2 regions of the Rhizobium sp. NPDC090275 genome follow, and region 1 is predicted to be linked to the other one. Evidence: riboswitches for the same ligand, from Rfam matches in the RefSeq annotation. Region 1 holds a riboswitch; the other holds the start of a gene.

Region 1 (4,798 bases):
GACGCGACCAATCTTCAGGGCTTCCGCCAGATCGCGCTCGCTTGGCAGTGCGGCACCGGGCTTGAGAAGCCCCTCATTGATCAGTCCGGTCAGTGTCTGCGCGAGACGGCGATAGAGAGGTCCGCTGCGCGCTGTGTCGCGCAGTCCGCGTGCCTCGATCTCGGCTATCAGACTGGTTCTATCCATGAGATTAAAATAGAACCTCTTTGGAACCAATTGCAAGCGCTAACTTGCATGAAAAAACCCTCGCAGAGCTCTGCGAGGGTTTGATGACATCAGAAGCGGTCGGCTTGCTGCTGTCAGCTCTTGGAGAATATGTAGTCCGTTTCCTGGCGCAGCACTTCGCCGGGGCGCAGAACCGCGTTGGGGAAGCCCTCGTGGTTGATGGCGTCGGGCCAGATTTGGGTTTCCAGGCAGAAGCCGGCGAAGGGGCCGTATTTGCGGCCGCCGATGCCAGGCACCGGCACATCGAGCTTGAAGGCGGCGTAGAACTGGACGCCGGGCTCGGTCGTTCGCACTTCCATCGACACGCCTGAATAGAGGCTGCGCGCGAGCACCACGGAGCGCTTGGCGACACGTTCGGATGAGAGGCAGAAATTGTGGTCGTAGAGCGCCTGGGTGTCGCCCTCGAAGCGCTTCAGCGAGGCCATTTCGCGGAAATCGAAGACCGTGCCTTGCACCGGGCGGATCTCGCCGGTCGGGATCTGGCGCTCGTCGGTTGGAAGATAGCTGTCGGCCGCGATCATGATGTCGTGGCCAAGCGTGTCGTCGCGACCATCGAGATTGAAATAGGCGTGCTGGCAGACATTGGCGATGGTCGGCTGGTCGCTGGTCGTCTCGTAGACGACCGAGAGTTCGCCGTCGCCATGCACGCGGTAGGTGACGAGTATGGTGCAATTGCCGGGATAGCCGCCGCGGCCATCGGCGTCGACGATCTTCAGGACGACGCGGTCGTTGTCATGCTCGACGATCGTCCAGTTGCGCAGCGCGATGTTCTCGAAGCCGCCATGCAGGTGGCTGACGCCGTTTTCGTTGAGGTCGAGCTGATAATTCTTGCCGTCGATCGTGAACTTGCCGCCGCCGATGCGGTTGGCGTTGCGGCCGGGTGTCGCGCCGAAATAGGCGGAATGAGCGGGATAGCTGTCGAAATCATCGAAGCCGAGCGTGAGCGGCGCGTCATGGCCCTCGAGCCTGAGGTCCTGGATGACGGCGCCCCAGGTGATCACCTTGGCGGTCAGGCCGCCGCCCGAGATTTCGACGCGATGGACGGTTTCGCCCGTCTTCGTCGTTCCAAAAACGTCCCGCTTCAATCCATCCGCCATCCTGTTTCCTCCCCGGTTCGCGTCCGCAATTTCGGGCCAGAACCTGCTCTCAATTGAATGAAATCGCAACCGCCGCGATATAAAAAACAAACGCCGCCGGTCAGGTCCGGCGGCGTGTCAAGCAAAGCGAAAAGATCTCAGCCGTCCTCGCCAATATCTTCCAGATTGTAAGGTGTCGTCTGGTAGATTTCGTTGATCCAGTTGCCGAACAGCAGATGCGCGTGGCTGCGCCAGCGGTTCTGCGGCGGGATCGACGGGTCGTTATGCGGGAAATAGTTGTGCGGCATCTTGATCGGGACGCCGGCATTCACATCGCGAAAATACTCGTCACCGAGCGATGTCGAATCATATTCGACGTGGTTGAAGATATAGAGCCGGTTGCCCTTCTTCTCGTGAACGAGGCACACGCCCATCTCGCTCGATTCCATCAGGATTTCCAGCGTGTCGGATTTTTCGATATCGGCGCGGCGCACTTCCGTCCAGCGCGAGACCGGAACCTCGAAATTGTCGGAGAAGCCGTTGAGATAGACCGACGACGGCTTGAGGTTTTTGTGGCGGTAGACGCCGAAGGCCTTTTCCGTCAGCGCGTGCTTGGGAATATCGTGGAAATGGTAGATCGCGGCCATCGCGCCCCAGCAGACATTCATCGCGGAGTGCACGTTGGTGCGCGTCCAGTCGAAAATCTGCTGCATTTCATCCCAATAAGTAACGTCTTCGTATGGAAGCGTTTCGATCGGCGCGCCAGTGATGATGAAGCCGTCGAACTTCCGGTGTTTGATCTCCTCCCAGGTCTGGTAGAAGGAGAAGAGATGATCTTCCGAGGTGTTCTTCGCCTTGTGGTTCCCGACGCGAACAAGCGACAGCTCGACCTGCAGCGGCGAGGCGCCGATGAGGCGCGCCATCTGGATCTCGGTCTTGATCTTGTTCGGCATGAGGTTCAGAAGCCCGATCTGCAGGGGGCGAATGTCCTGACGGATCGCGGCCGTCTCGGTCATCACGCGCACACCTTCCTGAACCAGGGTTTCAAAGGCGGGCAGGGTATCGGGGATCTTGATCGGCATAGCGGTCACTCGATGAAAAAACGAAAATATCGCTATCGGTCCGCACGCGGCCCTTTAGCAACTTCTTTAACGTGGCTGCAAGCCGGCCGGCCAAATCACCACGGAGCGCTCTAAATAGACCCAGTCAGGCCGCGAATCAATGACCGATACGTGGCGTCGCCTATTTGCCGAGGTAACTCGCGCATTACCTGATGCTAGAAACTGTTGCTGGACAGGCTGACTCACGGTGCTATTCAGGGGCTACATACGCGTAAGGAAGCATGATGGCAGAGGACGTCAAAAGCAGACCGAGCATCCAGGGGCAGGACCGGGTAGGGTATGATCTCAGCCTGATCTTCCGCCTCAAGGTGATGTTTTCGGCATTCTGGCATTCCAGGGTGCGCGCGCCGGTGCTCATTCTCTCGACGGCGTTGATCGGGATCATTCTGGCGACGGCCTATGCCACCGTCATCCTCAACCAGTGGAATGCGCCATTCTACGACGCCATCTCGCGCCGCGACCTGCCCGGATTTTTCCACCAGCTGAAGATCTTCGCGCTGATCGCCGGCATGCTGCTTTTGCTCAACGTGGTGCAGGCCTGGCTGAACCAGATGACGGCGCTTTACATGCGCGAGGGGCTGACGCGCGATCTTGTCGACCAGTGGCTGCAGCGCAAGCGGGCGCTCAGGCTCGCCTCCAGCGGGCTGATCGGTGTCAATCCGGATCAGCGCTTGCATGAGGATGCTCGCAATCTGGCGGAAAGCACGACCGGGCTCGTCATCGGCCTGGTGCAATCGACGATCCTGCTGGTGAGCTTCATCGGCGTTCTCTGGGAACTGTCGAGCGGCTTCGTCTTCCGCTTCGGCGAGTACGCCTTTTCCATTCCGGGCTATATGGTCTGGGCGGCGATCTTCTACGCCGCGTCCGCCTCGGTGCTCAGCCAGCTCGTCGGGCGCAAGCTCGTCAAGCTCAATGCGGACCGCTTCTCCAAGGAAGCCGAGCTGCGTTTCGCGCTGATGCATGCCAACGAGAATATTCCGGCGATCACGGCTGCGCGTGGCGAGGAGAATGAACGGGGGCGGATCAACACCGATATCAGCGCCGTTCTCGCCGTCATCAAGAAGCTGGCGATGGCAAACGTCAACCTGACCTGGGTGTCGGCTGGCTACGGCTGGCTCGTCGTCGTCATTCCGATCATCGTGGCCGCACCCGCCTATTTCTCCGGTGGCCTCACCTTCGGCCAGCTGATGATGTCGGTCGGCGCGTTCAACCAGGTCAACACGGCGCTGCGCTGGTACGTGTCAAACTTCGGCCCAATCGCCGAATGGCGCGCAACCTTGATGCGCGTCACCGATTTCCGCCAGGCATTGACCACCATGGGCGACGACGTCGATCTCAAGGAAACGATCGCCTATGAGCGCAGCGCGCCGGGTACGCTGACGCTCGAGGATGTGACGATCGCCACCAAGATGGACGAGGAGATCGACCAGTGCGGCGGCTTCCGCCTGCATGAGGGCAGCGTCACCATCAAGGCCGGCGAGAAGGTGATGATCAACGGCGATCACAACGTCAATCGCAAGCTGTTGTTCCTGGCGATGTCGGAGCTGTGGCCGTGCGGCAGCGGCAAGATCGGCCTGCCACCCACCGACGACATGCTGTTCGTGCCGCAATCGGCCTATATTCCGGGTGGTACTTTGCGCGAAGCGCTGGCGTTTCCCGCAGCCGCCGACACCTACAAGAACGACGATGTGGTGGCCGCGCTCGAAAAGGCGGGGCTGCACAATCTCATTGCTCGTCTGGACACGCGCGCGCGCTGGGACAAGCTGCTCGATGCCGATGAACAGCGGGCTATCGGTTTCGCGCGCCTCTTGCTGGTTCGGCCACAATGGATGGTCTTCGACGAAGTGCTCGAGGGTATGGAGCCCGAGTGGCAGTCGACGATGATGAAGGTGCTCGAGGCGATGCCGGATGCGACGATGATCTATATCGGCCGCTCCGACGCCTATATCGAGGCCTTCCATCCACGCGTGCTGCATCTCGAAGCACTTGCCGCGAAGCCCGACGAAAACAAGGTGGCGGACAAGGCGCCGAACACGCCGGCGCCTGCGCTCTGATCGTCTCGATCGGGATCACATCGGTGGAACGATGCCGTTGGTGCCGACCGTGACCTGTGCCGCAGAGACCGTTCCGTCCGCTGCCTTCTCGCCCATGACGATGACATGCGCGCCCGGCGTCAGGTCCGACTTCTGCGCGGCGGTGAAGGTCACGATCGGCGTATCGTCCGATATCGAGATGGTCTTTTCCTTGCCCTGATAGGTCAGCGTCACGGTGTGGCCATCGACGGATTTGACTGCCTTGGCAACGGTCGCATTGGTCATGCTGCTGTTGGGCTTCAGATCCCAGGGGCGGCTGCCTTCGCCGGTGCCTTTCATGGCT
Region 2 (4,798 bases), on a different contig from region 1:
CTTCGAAGAGCATCGCGGTCCCATCAAGGGCAAGACGATTGCCTGGATGGGCGATGGCAACAACGTGCTGCATTCGCTGGTCGAAGGGGCCGCCCGTTTCGGCTATCGCATGAACATGGCGGTACCCCTTGGTTCCGAGCCGAAGGATCACTATCTGAACTGGGCCCGCAATGAGGGCGCCGAGATCATGCTGAGCCATGATGCAGACCGTGCGGTCGCCGGCGCCGATTGCGTGGTGACCGATACCTGGGTCTCCATGAATCAGGAACATCGGGCCCGGGGTCACAACGTCTTCCAGCCTTATCAGGTCAATTCGGCTTTGATGGCACAGGCCGACAAGGATGCATTGTTCATGCATTGCCTGCCGGCCCATCGCGGTGAGGAAGTTACCGACGAAGTGATCGACGGCCCGCAATCCGTGGTCTTCGATGAAGCGGAAAACCGTCTTCATGCGCAGAAGTCGATTCTTGCTTGGTGCCTGGGCGCGATCTGAACCATACTGGAGGCCACATCGGGCCGGACAGGCCCGTGGCCGCGCTGGCGGATGGACGGGCTCGTCCGCTGCCCTCAGACTAGGAGAAGACCATGGCAGAAGCTGCAGCCACCCTCGGCGAATTCGATTTCGCCGGCGATGATCATGTCGTTCCGTTTCAGGTGGAAGGCCTGGATGTGCGCGGTCGCGCCGTCCAGCTCGGCCCGATGCTGGATGCGATCCTCGATCGCCACAACTATCCCGCGCCCGTCGCCCGCCTGCTGGCCGAAGTCATCGCGCTGACGGTGCTGCTTGGTACGTCGCTGAAGTTCGAAGGCAAGTTCACTGTCCAGACCAAGAGCGACGGCCCGGTCGATCTGCTTGTCGCCGACTTCTCGACGCCCGAGAACGTGCGCGCCTACGCCCGCTTCGACCAGACGCTTCTGGACGAGGCTGTTGCCGCTGGCCGCGCCGAGCCCGAGCAACTGCTCGGCAAGGGCATGCTGGCCTTTACCATCGACCAGGGCAAGTTCAGCCAGCCTTACCAGGGCATCGTCGCGCTCGACGGCGCCACGCTGGAAGACATTGCCGGCACCTACTTCCGCCAGTCGGAGCAGATCCCGACGCGCGTGCGTCTGGCCGCCGCCGAACTGTTCGACCGCGACGAGCAAGGCAAGCCGCGTCATCGCTGGCGGGCAGGGGGGCTCGTTGCCCAGTTCCTGCCGGAAGCGCCCGAGCGCATGCGTCAGGCCGACCTGCACGGCGGCGATGGCGACGAAGGTACCGTCCAGCATGCGGAAGACGATGCCTGGGCCGAAGCGCGTTCGCTGGTGGAGACCATCGACGCCGACGAGCTGACGGATCCGCAGGTCGGCGTCGAGCGCCTGCTGTTCCGGCTGTTCCACGAGCGCGGCGTGCGCGTTTACGAGCCGCGCGAAGTGTTCGACCGCTGCTCCTGCTCGCGCGAGAAGATCAAGGGCGTGCTCAAGGGCTTCTCCGCCGAGGAGATCGAAGCGAGCCAGGAAGAGGGCAAGATCGCGGTCACCTGCGAATTCTGCTCGACGACCTATCGTTTCGAGGCCGAAGAGCTCGCGCAGGCGGCTGAGTAACCCGAAGCATGTCGCGCAAAAGTGTGCAGCGGTTTTGCGGCACCGACATGCGAGAAGACAAAGGTTAGTTCAGCACTCTGAGCAGGCCGGGTGAATCAAGAGAGAAGGCGGGGATTTCCACCTGGAAGACCTCGCCTTTATCAGTTTCCATCTGGTAGTGGCCGAACATCAGGCCCGATGGCGTATCGAGCGGGCAGCCCGACGAATATTCGTAGGTATCACCAGGGCTAAGCGTCGGCTGCTCGCCGACGACGCCTGCGCCGCTCACTTCATCGACGACGCCGTTCTGGTCGGTGATGTTCCAATAGCGGTTGACGAGGCGTACAGTGAGGTCGGAATTATTGCTGATGACGATGCGGTAGCCCCACACATAGCGGTCGTCGTCCGGGTCGGATTGCTCCTCCAGGTAAAAGGGCTCGACCACCACTTCAATATCTCGTGTCAGGGCGCGGTACATGCCTACACCATAATAAGAATACCTTACTGGTATCTTATAAGAGGTGCGGCAGGTCAATAAACCAGGCTGGAATCCGCAATCAATTGGCTGTAAGCGCGAAAAATTCGCGCGTTAAGACTAATGCCACTCCCGCTCAGCGCGAGTAAATTGCAAAAATGCGCGTTTAAATGCCGACCGGATCACATGGACCCGGCCGGCTATTCTTGATCAGGCCTTGATCTTGGAGAGCGCCTGCGCGAAATCCTCGATCAGGTCGTCCGTATCCTCGATACCAGCGGACAGGCGCACGGTGCCCGGAGAAATGCCGAGCTCGGCGCGGGCCTCGTCCGTCAGGTTCTTGTGCGTGGTCGTCGCCGGATGCGTGATCAGGCTCTTCGCGTCGCCGAGATTGTTGGAGATCTTGACGATCTCAAGCGCGTTCTGCAGCGCGAACGCCGCTTCCTTGCCGCCCTTGAGCTCGATCGCCACCAGCGTCGAGCCGCCCTTCATCTGCTTGGCGACGATATCGGCCTGCGGATGATCCTTGCGGCCGGGATAGATCACCTTGGCCACCTGCTTCTGCTCGGCCAGGAAGTCGGCGATCTTGCCGGCGTTCTCGGTCTGCTGCTTGACACGCAGCGGCAGCGTCTCGAGACCCTTGAGCAGCGTCCACGCCGTGAACGGCGACATGGCCGGACCCGTGTGGCGATAATAGTCCTGCAGATGCTCGTTGACCCACTCCGTATCCGAGAGGATCACGCCGCCGAGGCTGCGGCCCTGGCCGTCGATATGCTTGGTCGCGGAATAGACGACGATATGGGCGCCGAGTTCCAGCGGCTTCTGGAAGATCGGCGTCGCGAAGACGTTATCGACCACGACCTTGGCACCGACCTGGTTGGCGAGCTTGGCAACGCCGGCGATATCGACCACTTCGAGCGTCGGGTTGGTCGGGCTTTCCAGGAAGAACACCTTGGTGTTCGGGCGGATCGCCTTTTCCCAGTTCTCCAGATAGCGGCCGTCGACCAGCGTGCACTCGATGCCGTATTTCGGCGCCAGCGTCTCGACCACCCAGCGGCAGGAGCCGAAGAGCGCGCGGGCGGCCACGATATGGTCACCGGCTTTCACCTGGCAGAGGATGGCGGCGGCGACGGCTGCCATGCCCGATGCGGTGGCACGGGCTTCTTCGGCACCTTCCATCGCGCACATGCGCTTTTCGAACATGTCGTTGGTCGGGCTGCCGTAACGGGCGTAGATATAGCCCTCGGTCTCGCCCTTGAAGCGCGCCTCGGCGGCTTCCGCGCTGTCGTAGACAAACCCTTGCGTGAGATAGATCGCTTCGGATGTCTCGCTATACTGCGAGCGCAGCGTTCCGCCGTGGACCAGTTGGGTTGCCGGGCGCCAGGTCTTGCTCATGCCATCACCACTTTCAAACACAAAAAAACCGGCCGCGAATGCAGACCGGTTTCAACCCGGTCTATTTAGCCACTTGTTTAACGTGGCTGCAAGCCGACCGGCCAAATCACCACGGGATAAAGCTGCAATACTGCTGTTGCGCGCTTGCGTCAATTCCTCGATTTTGGTTTTGTCTGCGGCAAATTATGGATGGGGCATGATGGCTCGCGAAACAGGAATATTGGCAGACCGCGCGATTGCCGCGTTGTTCGAGACGGGACGCCTCGTCGCGGAGCGCGAGCTCGACAGCGACCAGATCCAGCCGGCGAGCCTTGATCTCCGTCTCGGCGCCAAGGCATTCCGTGTCCGCGCCAGCTTCATGCCGGGTCCGAACAGCCTCGTCTCCGACAAGCTCGACCGATTGAGCCTGCATGTCGTCGATCTCTCGGAAGGCGCGGTGCTCGAAACCGGCTGCGTCTACATCGTGCCCCTCATGGAGCGCCTCGATCTGCCGGCCGACATGTCGGCCTCGGCCAACCCGAAAAGCTCGACCGGCCGCCTCGATATCTTCACCCGCGTCATCACCGATTATGCGCAGGAGTTCGACAAGATCCCGGCCGGCTACTCCGGCCCGCTCTATCTCGAAATCTCGCCGCGCACCTTCCCGATCGTCGTGCGTCGCGGCTCGCGCTTGTCGCAGATCCGCTTCCGCATTGGCCAGTCGCTGCTCGGCGAACCGGAACTTCTGGCGCTGCACGATGCCGAAACGCTGGTCGCAAGCACAAAGCCGAACGTCTCGGGCGGCGGCATCGCGCTGTCGATCGATCTCGCCGGCGACAAGGACGGCCTGATCGGCTATCGCGGCAAGCACCACACGGCCGTCGTCGACGTCGACAAGAAGGCCCAGCACGATATCTTCGATTTCTGGGAGCCGATCTACAGCCGCGGTCGCAACGAACTGATCCTCGATCCGGATGAGTTCTACATCCTCGTCTCGCGCGAAGCGGTTCACGTGCCCCCGCATTACGCCGCCGAGATGACGCCCTTCGATCCGCTCGTCGGCGAATTCCGCGTCCACTACGCCGGCTTCTTCGACCCCGGCTTCGGCCACGCCCCCGCCGGCGGCCGCGGCAGCCGCGCCGTCCTCGAAGTCCGCAGCCACGAGGTCCCCTTCATCCTCGAAGACGGCCAGATCGTCGGCCGCCTAGTCTACGAGCACATGCAGGAACACCCCGAAAGCCTCTACGGCACCGGCCTCGGCTCCAACTACCAGGCACAGGGCCTCAAGCTCTCCAAGCACTTCCGGATCTGAGCGGCCTCACCCGGAAGTCGCCAACCCCGCTTGACACCGACCGCCATCTGTTGGAAATCTGCAGCCAACGCGGGTGT

Evidence for each region. A riboswitch is a leader RNA that binds a small molecule or an ion and turns the genes downstream of it on or off. The one in region 1 is predicted to bind S-adenosylmethionine.
Region 2: linked by a shared signal. The riboswitch ahead of ACIQUB_RS13845 (O-succinylhomoserine sulfhydrylase) and the one ahead of metA (homoserine O-succinyltransferase) in region 1 are both predicted to bind S-adenosylmethionine.

What each region holds. Positions count from the first base shown of each region.
Region 1 covers NZ_JBIVYL010000010.1:62,653-67,450, reverse strand. Annotated here, with positions in the region: gene ACIQUB_RS23420 (GntR family transcriptional regulator) at 1-186, opposite strand, end outside; gene ACIQUB_RS23415 (aldose epimerase family protein) at 300-1,322, opposite strand; gene metA (homoserine O-succinyltransferase) at 1,460-2,383, opposite strand; SAM riboswitch at 2,418-2,495, opposite strand; gene ACIQUB_RS23405 (ABC transporter ATP-binding protein/permease) at 2,647-4,476, shown strand; gene ACIQUB_RS23400 (DUF5666 domain-containing protein) at 4,492-4,798, opposite strand, start outside.
Region 2 covers NZ_JBIVYL010000005.1:11,993-16,790, reverse strand. Annotated here, with positions in the region: gene argF (ornithine carbamoyltransferase) at 1-493, shown strand, start outside; gene ACIQUB_RS13855 (Hsp33 family molecular chaperone) at 586-1,581, shown strand; gene apaG (Co2+/Mg2+ efflux protein ApaG) at 1,646-2,038, opposite strand; gene ACIQUB_RS13845 (O-succinylhomoserine sulfhydrylase) at 2,246-3,430, opposite strand; SAM riboswitch at 3,475-3,553, opposite strand; gene ACIQUB_RS13840 (2'-deoxycytidine 5'-triphosphate deaminase) at 3,627-4,721, shown strand; tRNA gene ACIQUB_RS13835 (tRNA-Gly) at 4,791-4,798, shown strand, end outside.